3 regions of the Lysinibacillus sp. FSL M8-0355 genome follow, and region 3 is predicted to be linked to each of the others. Evidence: a T-box and tRNA genes for the amino acid it is inferred to sense, from the RefSeq annotation. Region 3 holds a T-box; the other regions hold tRNA genes.
What was found. The T-box of region 3 lies ahead of tyrS (tyrosine--tRNA ligase). A T-box ahead of a tRNA ligase gene usually reads a tRNA of that ligase, here a tRNA-Tyr.
Positions count from the first base shown of each region.

Region 1 (3,249 bases), 980 kb from region 3:
GCGCCCAAAGGTTCCCTCAGAATGGTTGGAAATCATTCGTAGAGTGTAAAGGCACAAGGGAGCTTGACTGCGAGACCTACAAGTCGAGCAGGGTCGAAAGACGGGCTTAGTGATCCGGTGGTTCCGCATGGAAGGGCCATCGCTCAACGGATAAAAGCTACCCCGGGGATAACAGGCTTATCTCCCCCAAGAGTCCACATCGACGGGGAGGTTTGGCACCTCGATGTCGGCTCATCGCATCCTGGGGCTGTAGTCGGTCCCAAGGGTTGGGCTGTTCGCCCATTAAAGCGGTACGCGAGCTGGGTTCAGAACGTCGTGAGACAGTTCGGTCCCTATCCGTCGTGGGCGTAGGAAATTTGAGAGGAGCTGTCCTTAGTACGAGAGGACCGGGATGGACACACCGCTGGTGTACCAGTTGTCTTGCCAAAGGCATCGCTGGGTAGCTATGTGTGGACGGGATAAGTGCTGAAAGCATCTAAGCATGAAGCCCCCCTCAAGATGAGATTTCCCATTACGCAAGTAAGTAAGATCCCTCAAAGACGATGAGGTAGATAGGTTCGAGGTGGAAGTGTGGTGACACATGGAGCTGACGAATACTAATCGATCGAGGACTTAACCAAAAATGTTTGAAACATTCAATGCACGATTATCCAGTTTTGAAAGAATAAAAAATATTATAATATACTTGTAATTTTGATAAAATATGTTATAATAAGTATTGTCTTTCAAATAGTCTAGTGATGATGGCAAAGAGGTCACACCCGTTCCCATACCGAACACGGAAGTTAAGCTCTTTAGCGCCGATGGTAGTTGGGGGCTTCCCCCTGTGAGAGTAGGACGTCGCTAGGCTATATACTAAAATCATTCCGAAGTAGCTCAGTTGGTAGTAGCACCTGACTGTTAATCAGGTTGTCGCAGGTTCGAGTCCTGCCTTCGGAGCCATTCTTGGAGAGTTGTCCGAGTGGCCGAAGGAGCACGATTGGAAATCGTGTAGGCGGTTAACACTGTCTCAAGGGTTCAAATCCCTTACTCTCCGCCAGCACTTTGATTTATTCCAAAAGTTGGCCCCTTGGTCAAGTGGTTAAGACACCGCCCTTTCACGGCGGTAACACGGGTTCGAATCCCGTAGGGGTCACCATTTAAATACCCAGATGGAGGATTAGCTCAGCTGGGAGAGCATCTGCCTTACAAGCAGAGGGTCGGCGGTTCGAGCCCGTCATCCTCCACCATTATTTTTACAATAGTATATGATTATCGCGGGGTGGAGCAGTGGTAGCTCGTCGGGCTCATAACCCGAAGGTCGTTGGTTCAAATCCGGCCCCCGCAACCAAATGGTCCCGTGGTGTAGCGGTTAACATGCCTGCCTGTCACGCAGGAGATCGCCGGTTCGATCCCGGTCGGGACCGCCATTTATTTTAATAACAAGGGTCAGTAGCTCAGTTGGTAGAGCATTAGATTGAAGCTCTAAGTGTCGGCGGTTCGATTCCGTCCTGACCCATCATGTTTTTTTGCCGGTGTAGCTCAGTTGGTAGAGCAACTGACTTGTAATCAGTAGGTCGTGGGTTCGACTCCTATCGCCGGCACCATGTATTCCCGGAGGGGTAGCGAAGTGGCTAAACGCGGCGGACTGTAAATCCGCTCCTTAGGGTTCGGCGGTTCGAATCCGTCCCCCTCCACCAGTTTTATTATTATAGGGGCATAGTTCAACGGTAGAATAGAGGTCTCCAAAACCTTTGGTGTGGGTTCGATTCCTACTGCCCCTGCCAATTAATTTTATGGCGATTGTGGCGAAGTGGTTAACGCACCGGATTGTGGTTCCGGCATTCGTGGGTTCGATTCCCATCAGTCGCCCCATTTAAAGTAAAATTAATAAAAATCAAATCATAATATAATGGCGATTGTGGCGAAGTGGTTAACGCACCGGATTGTGGTTCCGGCACTCGTGGGTTCGATTCCCATCAGTCGCCCCATTTATATAATTATCTTTTGGGGTATAGCCAAGCGGTAAGGCAACGGATTTTGATTCCGTCATGCCCTGGTTCGAATCCAGGTACCCCAGCCATTTTGCGGAAGTAGTTCAGTGGTAGAACACCACCTTGCCAAGGTGGGGGTCGCGAGTTCGAACCTCGTCTTCCGCTCCAACTTCGATGGCGGCATAGCCAAGTGGTAAGGCACAGGTCTGCAACACCTTTATCACCGGTTCAAATCCGGTTGCCGCCTCCATATTTTAACTCTAATCGGTGTATCCGATTTTTTTTATCTCCATTATGCCGGTGTGGCGGAATTGGCAGACGCGCACGACTCAAAATCGTGTTCCTTTGGAGTGTCGGTTCGACCCCGACCACCGGTATCAATTACAATGAAGAATCCTTGATATATCAGGGATTCTTTTTTTGTTGTAGAAAATTATAGAAAGTATATAAGCAGAGAAAAAAAGAGGTAGACTGAATGGATCTTATTGTTGCTAACACAGCAGCTATATTTAGTGCTGTATTAGCAATCTAAAGTTATTCAAATGTAATCACATTGATCGCCCTAATTATAACTTATAGATATATGTGTAAATTCCTCTCTCTATGCATAAGATTTATTTTTCAAACCTAATACTATTTAAACCTCTCTTAGAACTTCAGCAAATCTATCTTATTCAATTTAATTGATTTATTCTATTCCGTGTTTCTTTGTATTTCGAATATATTTCTAATAACTTCCATTATCATAGAGTAATTCAGCAACTTGGAACAGAGAACGGCTGTTGGGATAACCTTATATACTTGAATAATATATATCTTCTATAACAAAATTTGACATCATTTCAAAAAGGATTTATTATACAAATAAGACAATTGACTTAAATGAAAAGGGGTGAGTACATATGAAAAAATTGCCTGAAGCAGAATTTGAAATTATGAAGATAGTTTGGAAAAGTAAACCTCCAATTACTACAAGTATCATAATGAGCGAAATAGGAGATGAGAAAGGTTGGAAGATTCAAACCGTAGTATCTCTTATGAAAAGATTAACTGAACGTGGATTTCTTCGCAGTGAGAAAAAAGCTAAGGAAAGATTTTATTACCCTACAGTAGAAAAAGATGCCTATCTAAGTTTTGAAACAGAACAATTTATGAGGCTCTATCATAAAAACTCCTTTATGAATTTAGTAGGTACACTCTATAAATCCGATACTATTTCTAATGAAGATTTAGCTTCATTAATTAAATGGGTGGAAGAAAAGAGGGATTAATATGT
Region 1 is NZ_JBBPAI010000001.1:4,051,881-4,055,129, reverse strand. Features, by position in the region: rRNA gene MKY46_RS19860 (23S ribosomal RNA) at 1-620, shown strand, start outside; rRNA gene rrf (5S ribosomal RNA) at 734-849, shown strand; tRNA gene MKY46_RS19850 (tRNA-Asn) at 866-942, shown strand; tRNA gene MKY46_RS19845 (tRNA-Ser) at 948-1,039, shown strand; tRNA gene MKY46_RS19840 (tRNA-Glu) at 1,064-1,138, shown strand; tRNA gene MKY46_RS19835 (tRNA-Val) at 1,154-1,229, shown strand; tRNA gene MKY46_RS19830 (tRNA-Met) at 1,256-1,330, shown strand; tRNA gene MKY46_RS19825 (tRNA-Asp) at 1,334-1,409, shown strand; tRNA gene MKY46_RS19820 (tRNA-Phe) at 1,426-1,498, shown strand; tRNA gene MKY46_RS19815 (tRNA-Thr) at 1,511-1,586, shown strand; tRNA gene MKY46_RS19810 (tRNA-Tyr) at 1,596-1,679, shown strand; tRNA gene MKY46_RS19805 (tRNA-Trp) at 1,693-1,766, shown strand; tRNA gene MKY46_RS19800 (tRNA-His) at 1,779-1,854, shown strand; tRNA gene MKY46_RS19795 (tRNA-His) at 1,895-1,970, shown strand; tRNA gene MKY46_RS19790 (tRNA-Gln) at 1,988-2,062, shown strand; tRNA gene MKY46_RS19785 (tRNA-Gly) at 2,067-2,141, shown strand; tRNA gene MKY46_RS19780 (tRNA-Cys) at 2,150-2,223, shown strand; tRNA gene MKY46_RS19775 (tRNA-Leu) at 2,270-2,350, shown strand; gene MKY46_RS19770 (BlaI/MecI/CopY family transcriptional regulator) at 2,876-3,244, shown strand; gene MKY46_RS19765 (M56 family metallopeptidase) at 3,246-3,249, shown strand, end outside.
Region 1: it has a tRNA-Tyr gene. The T-box ahead of tyrS (tyrosine--tRNA ligase) is inferred to sense a tRNA for this amino acid. The anticodon was not compared.

Region 2 (3,249 bases), 2.8 Mb from region 3:
TCTGATTCATCTTGTTCTGTCTGATATAAACTTAAAAATTGCTGGATCTCCTGTATATTCATTTCGATTCCTCCACTTATCCTCATATTAGAGGAACAAAACGACAAGCACCACGAAAATAGCTATAAAAAAACATACATATTGCATATATGAAATAGTTTGTTCAAATTTATAATGAATCGAATCATGATTAGAAGATATTGTGAATGAAGAAGGAAAAGAGGTGGGCGACATCTTATAGAAAGGAGAAACAAAATATTAGTCATGTAAAAAAGCTACTGAACCATTGATAGCGGATTCGTAGCTTTCACTCTTTACTAATGTATCATTTATTGATAAAAGAAAAAGCATGTAACACAATATTTGTGCTACATGCTTGATGACCCGTACGGGATTCGAACCCGTGTTACCGCCGTGAAAGGGCGGTGTCTTAACCACTTGACCAACGGGCCGTGGCTCCGAAGGCAGGACTCGAACCTGCGACAACCTGATTAACAGTCAGGTGCTACTACCAACTGAGCTACTTCGGAATAATGATGGGCCTAAATGGACTCGAACCATCGACCTCACGCTTATCAGGCGTGCGCTCTAACCAGCTGAGCTATAGGCCCATTTTGGAGCGGGTGATGAGAATCGAACTCACGACATCAGCTTGGAAGGCTGAGGTTTTACCATTAAACTACACCCGCAAATAATGGTGGGTCAGGACGGAATCGAACCGCCGACACTTAGAGCTTCAATCTAATGCTCTACCAACTGAGCTACTGACCCAAAATGGAGGAGGTAGAGGGATTCGAACCCCCGCGCGGTGTTACCCGCCTGTCGGTTTTCAAGACCGATCCCTTCAGCCAGACTTGGGTATACCTCCAAAAATATTGAACTGGTGGAGCCTAGCGGGATCGAACCGCTGACCTCCTGCGTGCAAGGCAGGCGCTCTCCCAGCTGAGCTAAGGCCCCATTTATCATAAAAAATGGTCGGAATGACAGGATTCGAACCTACGACCCCTTGGTCCCAAACCAAGTGCTCTACCAAGCTGAGCTACATTCCGAAAACATAAATTTATTGGCGCGCCCGACATGAGTCGAACCCATAACCTTCTGATCCGTAGTCAGACGCTCTATCCAATTGAGCTACGGGCGCAATATTCATTAAAAAACGATGAGCCATGAAGGACTCGAACCTTCGACCCTCTGATTAAAAGTCAGATGCTCTACCAACTGAGCTAATGGCTCGTAAAAAAGAAAAATGGCTGGGGTACTAGGATTCGAACCTAGGCATGACGGAATCAAAATCCGTTGCCTTACCGCTTGGCTATACCCCAATTTGAAAATGGGGCGACTGATGGGAATCGAACCCACGAATGTCGGAACCACAATCCGATGCGTTAACCACTTCGCCACAATCGCCACTATATAAATTATAACAGCTGTATATGAACGAGTACCTCAATACCTGGCAGGGGCAGTAGGAATCGAACCCACACCAAAGGTTTTGGAGACCTCTATTCTACCGTTGAACTATGCCCCTAAAATGGTGGAGGGGGACGGATTCGAACCGCCGAACCCTAAGGAGCGGATTTACAGTCCGCCGCGTTTAGCCACTTCGCTACCCCTCCAAGGGAATGGTGCCGGCGATAGGAGTCGAACCCACGACCTACTGATTACAAGTCAGTTGCTCTACCAACTGAGCTACACCGGCAAAAAAAAATGGCGGTCCCGACCGGGATCGAACCGGCGATCTCCTGCGTGACAGGCAGGCATGTTAACCGCTACACCACGGGACCATTTGGTTGCGGGGGCTGGATTTGAACCAACGACCTTCGGGTTATGAGCCCGACGAGCTACCACTGCTCCACCCCGCGATAATACTATACTGTTTTAAAAATAATGGTGGAGGATGACGGGCTCGAACCGCCGACCCTCTGCTTGTAAGGCAGATGCTCTCCCAACTGAGCTAATCCTCCACGAAAAATAAGCGAAGCGATGTCCTACTCTCACAGGGGGAAGCCCCCAACTACCATCGGCGCTAAAGAGCTTAACTTCCGTGTTCGGTATGGGAACGGGTGTGGCCTCTTTGCCATCATCACTTCACTTATTCAGTTGAAAGAGTTGTTCTTTCAAAACTGGATAAACGGTTCATTGAATGGTTCAAACGTTTTGGTTAAGTCCTCGATCGATTAGTATTCGTCAGCTCCATGTGTCACCACACTTCCACCTCGAACCTATCTACCTCATCGTCTTTGAGGGATCTTACTTACTTGCGTAATGGGAAATCTCATCTTGAGGGGGGCTTCATGCTTAGATGCTTTCAGCACTTATCCCGTCCACACATAGCTACCCAGCGATGCCTTTGGCAAGACAACTGGTACACCAGCGGTGTGTCCATCCCGGTCCTCTCGTACTAAGGACAGCTCCTCTCAAATTTCCTACGCCCACGACGGATAGGGACCGAACTGTCTCACGACGTTCTGAACCCAGCTCGCGTACCGCTTTAATGGGCGAACAGCCCAACCCTTGGGACCGACTACAGCCCCAGGATGCGATGAGCCGACATCGAGGTGCCAAACCTCCCCGTCGATGTGGACTCTTGGGGGAGATAAGCCTGTTATCCCCGGGGTAGCTTTTATCCGTTGAGCGATGGCCCTTCCATGCGGAACCACCGGATCACTAAGCCCGTCTTTCGACCCTGCTCGACTTGTAGGTCTCGCAGTCAAGCTCCCTTGTGCCTTTACACTCTACGAATGATTTCCAACCATTCTGAGGGAACCTTTGGGCGCCTCCGTTACCTTTTAGGAGGCGACCGCCCCAGTCAAACTGTCCGCCTGACACTGTCTCCTGCCCCGCTAAGGGGCATGGGTTAGAATTTCAATACAACCAGGGTAGTATCCCACCGACGCCTCCTTCGAAGCTGGCGCTCCGAGATCTCTGGCTCCTACCTATCCTGTACAAGTTGTACCAAAATTCAATATCAGGCTACAGTAAAGCTCCACGGGGTCTTTCCGTCCTGTCGCGGGTAACCTGCATCTTCACAGGTACTATAATTTCACCGAGTCTCTCGTTGAGACAGTGCCCAGATCGTTACGCCTTTCGTGCGGGTCGGAACTTACCCGACAAGGAATTTCGCTACCTTAGGACCGTTATAGTTACGGCCGCCGTTTACTGGGGCTTCAATTCGCAGCTTCGCTTGCGCTAACCACTCCTCTTAACCTTCCAGCACCGGGCAGGCGTCAGCCCCTATACGTCACCTTA
Region 2 is NZ_JBBPAI010000001.1:254,368-257,616, reverse strand. Features, by position in the region: gene MKY46_RS01250 (nitric oxide synthase oxygenase) at 1-62, opposite strand, end outside; tRNA gene MKY46_RS01245 (tRNA-Glu) at 381-452, opposite strand; tRNA gene MKY46_RS01240 (tRNA-Asn) at 454-530, opposite strand; tRNA gene MKY46_RS01235 (tRNA-Ile) at 538-611, opposite strand; tRNA gene MKY46_RS01230 (tRNA-Gly) at 616-689, opposite strand; tRNA gene MKY46_RS01225 (tRNA-Phe) at 696-771, opposite strand; tRNA gene MKY46_RS01220 (tRNA-Ser) at 776-868, opposite strand; tRNA gene MKY46_RS01215 (tRNA-Ala) at 882-957, opposite strand; tRNA gene MKY46_RS01210 (tRNA-Pro) at 973-1,049, opposite strand; tRNA gene MKY46_RS01205 (tRNA-Arg) at 1,065-1,141, opposite strand; tRNA gene MKY46_RS01200 (tRNA-Lys) at 1,161-1,233, opposite strand; tRNA gene MKY46_RS01195 (tRNA-Gln) at 1,248-1,322, opposite strand; tRNA gene MKY46_RS01190 (tRNA-His) at 1,332-1,407, opposite strand; tRNA gene MKY46_RS01185 (tRNA-Trp) at 1,455-1,528, opposite strand; tRNA gene MKY46_RS01180 (tRNA-Tyr) at 1,533-1,616, opposite strand; tRNA gene MKY46_RS01175 (tRNA-Thr) at 1,624-1,699, opposite strand; tRNA gene MKY46_RS01170 (tRNA-Asp) at 1,709-1,784, opposite strand; tRNA gene MKY46_RS01165 (tRNA-Met) at 1,788-1,862, opposite strand; tRNA gene MKY46_RS01160 (tRNA-Val) at 1,889-1,964, opposite strand; rRNA gene rrf (5S ribosomal RNA) at 1,976-2,091, opposite strand; rRNA gene MKY46_RS01150 (23S ribosomal RNA) at 2,158-3,249, opposite strand, start outside.
Region 2: it has a tRNA-Tyr gene. The T-box ahead of tyrS (tyrosine--tRNA ligase) is inferred to sense a tRNA for this amino acid. The anticodon was not compared.

Region 3 (3,249 bases):
AATAACTTCGTACGTTCATCATAGTGATCACCTCAACTTTCTATTATACAGGCTTTGCCACAATTTGACGATAAATGTTCATAGTTTACGCTATTTTAGTTCTCGACAAAAACAAACAGAACGTTTACAATTAAGGAGGAATATTGTTTGCGACATTCATTTTCTGATGTCGAAAGGAGTGTCTATTTTTAATGAACTTATTAATGGTTATTTTTGGTCTAGTAGCGATTTTAGCTGTAGTTGGTACATTCCAAGCAATTAAAGAAAAGAACCTATTAAGCGTTGTTTTCAACTTATTAAGTGCCGCTGTATTTGGATGGTTCGTCATCATGACGATTGTTCACAGTGGGTATCCACCACAATTACACTAAAATTCAGACAAAAAGGAGCAGTCTCCCTGGAGATTGCTCTTTTTTTGTATTTATTATTTATTTAATTTAAGAAATCGTTTCTTACCAATTTGAATGACATCATCATTCATTAGTACAAGTGATAAATCATCCATCACTATTTTTTCTCCATTCAAGGATACTCCATTTTGCTTGATTAACCGCAGAAATTCACTCTTACTATGAATATAATCCATTGCCACTAGTTGTGGGATAATATCCACTATTCTTTCCTTATCAATTTCTAGGAGCAGTATAGGAATATTTTTTGGTATTTCCTTTCTTTGAAATGCAGCTTGGAAATAGGATTTAGCTTCCTCCATTGCTGTAGTCCCATGGTATAATGCCGTTATAATTTCTGCTAACTGTAATTTTACATCACGGGGATTCTCTCCCATTTGCAGTCTATCTTGAATGGTTTGCACTTGTAGTGGATGCTCATCTGTTGCTAGTTCAAAATATTTGATGAGTAAGGCATCTGGTACTTCCATTACCTTTTTAAACATGACCTCTGGCGCTTCACTGACACCAATATAATTGCCAAGGCTCTTACTCATTTTTTCAATGCCATCTAAACCTTCGAGTAATGGCATAAAAATGGCAATTTGTTTTTCTAACCGCCGTTGCTTTTGTAAGGTGCGGCCCATTAAAATATTGAATGTTTGATCTGTTCCCCCTAATTCAATATCGGCCTGTAGCTCTACCGAATCATATGCTTGCATAAGCGGGTAGAAAAATTCGTGGATGCCAATTGGTATTTGCTGACGGTACCGTTTTTGAAAGTCCTCACGTTCTAACAGTCGAGCAACGGATGTCGTGGCTGCCAGCTGAATGACTTCTTCAAATGACAGCTTTGCTAACCATTCACTATTGAAACGAATAGTTGTCTTGTTCATATCTATCACTTTAAAAATTTGCTCACAGTATGTTTTAGCGTTTTGCTTGACCATGTCATCACTTAACGCGACACGGCCTTTTGCTTTACCCGTTGGATCACCAATACGCCCTGTAAAATCACCGATAACAATGACCGCCTGATGCCCTAAATCCTGCATTTGCTTTATTTTCCGTAGAACGACTGCATGCCCTAAATGAATATCCGGCGCGGACGGATCAAGCCCTAACTTAATGATTAAAGGCTTCTGCTCCTTATAGGATCGCTCTAATTTTTCGAGTAATTCCTGCTCATCAACGATTTGATGAGCCCCCTTCTTAATTATCGCTAATTGCTCTTTTGGTGTTAAAAACATATGAAACATCTCCTTGTAATATTAAATATTAATATTGCAAGCTCTATAAGAGTTCACTAATCAACTACGCCTCAGCGTAAGAGGACGGCCAAATCAAGATAAACACTTGGGCTGTAAAGGCATAAAAAAAGCCCTTAGGACTAATCCTAAGGACGTTCATGAACGTGTTACCACCTTTTTTCGAGAGCTATTCACACAGCCCTCCTCAATAAGTACAGCCATAGCGATACTTTTGCAATGATTACGGATGCAACCCCGTCGTAGCCTACTAAAATTTCGGTACGCAGCTCCAAGATGTATTCACTTTAATATCCCTTGCGCCTCTCAGCAACCGGCTACTCTCTGTCAGTTCGATTAAAGCTACTCGTTCTTTTCCATGCCTTTCACTCTTATACTCCGAAATGCAAAAACAAATCTTCGTTATGCAGATATTTAAATTTATTATAATTGCTTATAGTAATTTGTCAATCAAAAAAGAAAAGAGAGACCTCAACTTGAGATCTCTCTTTTGTTATTTGACGGAATCCTGTTTTAAATTACCTGTCTTTTCATCATAGAAACGTAGCAGGTCTCCATTTATGATAGCATCGGAATTTTCCAGCTCCATTGTCGCACGATCAGCATATGACTGGCATGGCTCACCATCTATTTCTTCACCAGTTGCTTTGTCATAGCAAGCTTCTCCAGCATAAACATATTTATCTGTTATAAAGCGTCCATCACGGAAGACAACAAAATCCTCATGCTCTGGAGAGAATAAATCTGCACCCATTTGCATGTCTTTTGACGTTTCAACGCCAAGAAGATGTAAGATTGTTGGACGTAAATCCATTTGCCCTGAAATCTCTTTCATTTCTTTACCATCGTCAGATCCTGGGATATGGATGAATAAAGGCACTTCTTGAAGCAATGCATTGTCCATTGGTGTAATTTGTTCTTTTCCTAAATATTGTGCCATCGCTTTATTATGGTTTTCAGAAATACCATAATGGTCTCCATACATTACGATAATAGAGTTATCATAAACACCTTGATCTTTTAACTCTTGGAAGAAGTCTTTTAAAGCTTCATCCATATAACGTACTGTTTGGAAGTAACGATTTAATGTACCTGAATTTGAATCATATTCAGGAATCATAATATCTTCAGGATCCAAAGTGAATGGATAGTGGTTCGTTAACGTAATTAATCTTGAATAGAATGGCTGTGGCATGTCTTTCATTAAAGCAGCAGATTGCTCTAAGAATGGTGTATCTTTCATACCCCAGTTGACAGCTTGCCCTTCTTCAACCGTATATGAATCTATATCGTAGAATTTATTAATTTTTAACGATTGATACATGATATCACGGTTCCAGAATGATTTATTATTCGGGTGCATGACATTTGTAAAGTAGCCATTTTCTCCAAGGCGTTCAGCCATTGAATTATACGTATTTCCACCATGCGTGAAGAATACAGCGCCACGACCTAATCCAAACAATGAGTTTTCAACAATAAACTCTGAGTCAGATGTTTTTCCTAAGCCTGTTTGGTGATAGAAGTTACTGAAATAATACGTATCTTTATCTTTTGTTAAAGAGTTTAAGAATGGCGTAGTTTCATGACCA
Region 3 is NZ_JBBPAI010000001.1:3,069,412-3,072,660, forward strand. Features, by position in the region: gene MKY46_RS14860 (MBL fold metallo-hydrolase) at 1-22, opposite strand, end outside; gene MKY46_RS14865 (DUF2759 domain-containing protein) at 192-371, shown strand; gene tyrS (tyrosine--tRNA ligase) at 425-1,639, opposite strand; T-box leader at 1,785-2,025, opposite strand; gene MKY46_RS14875 (LTA synthase family protein) at 2,151-3,249, opposite strand, start outside.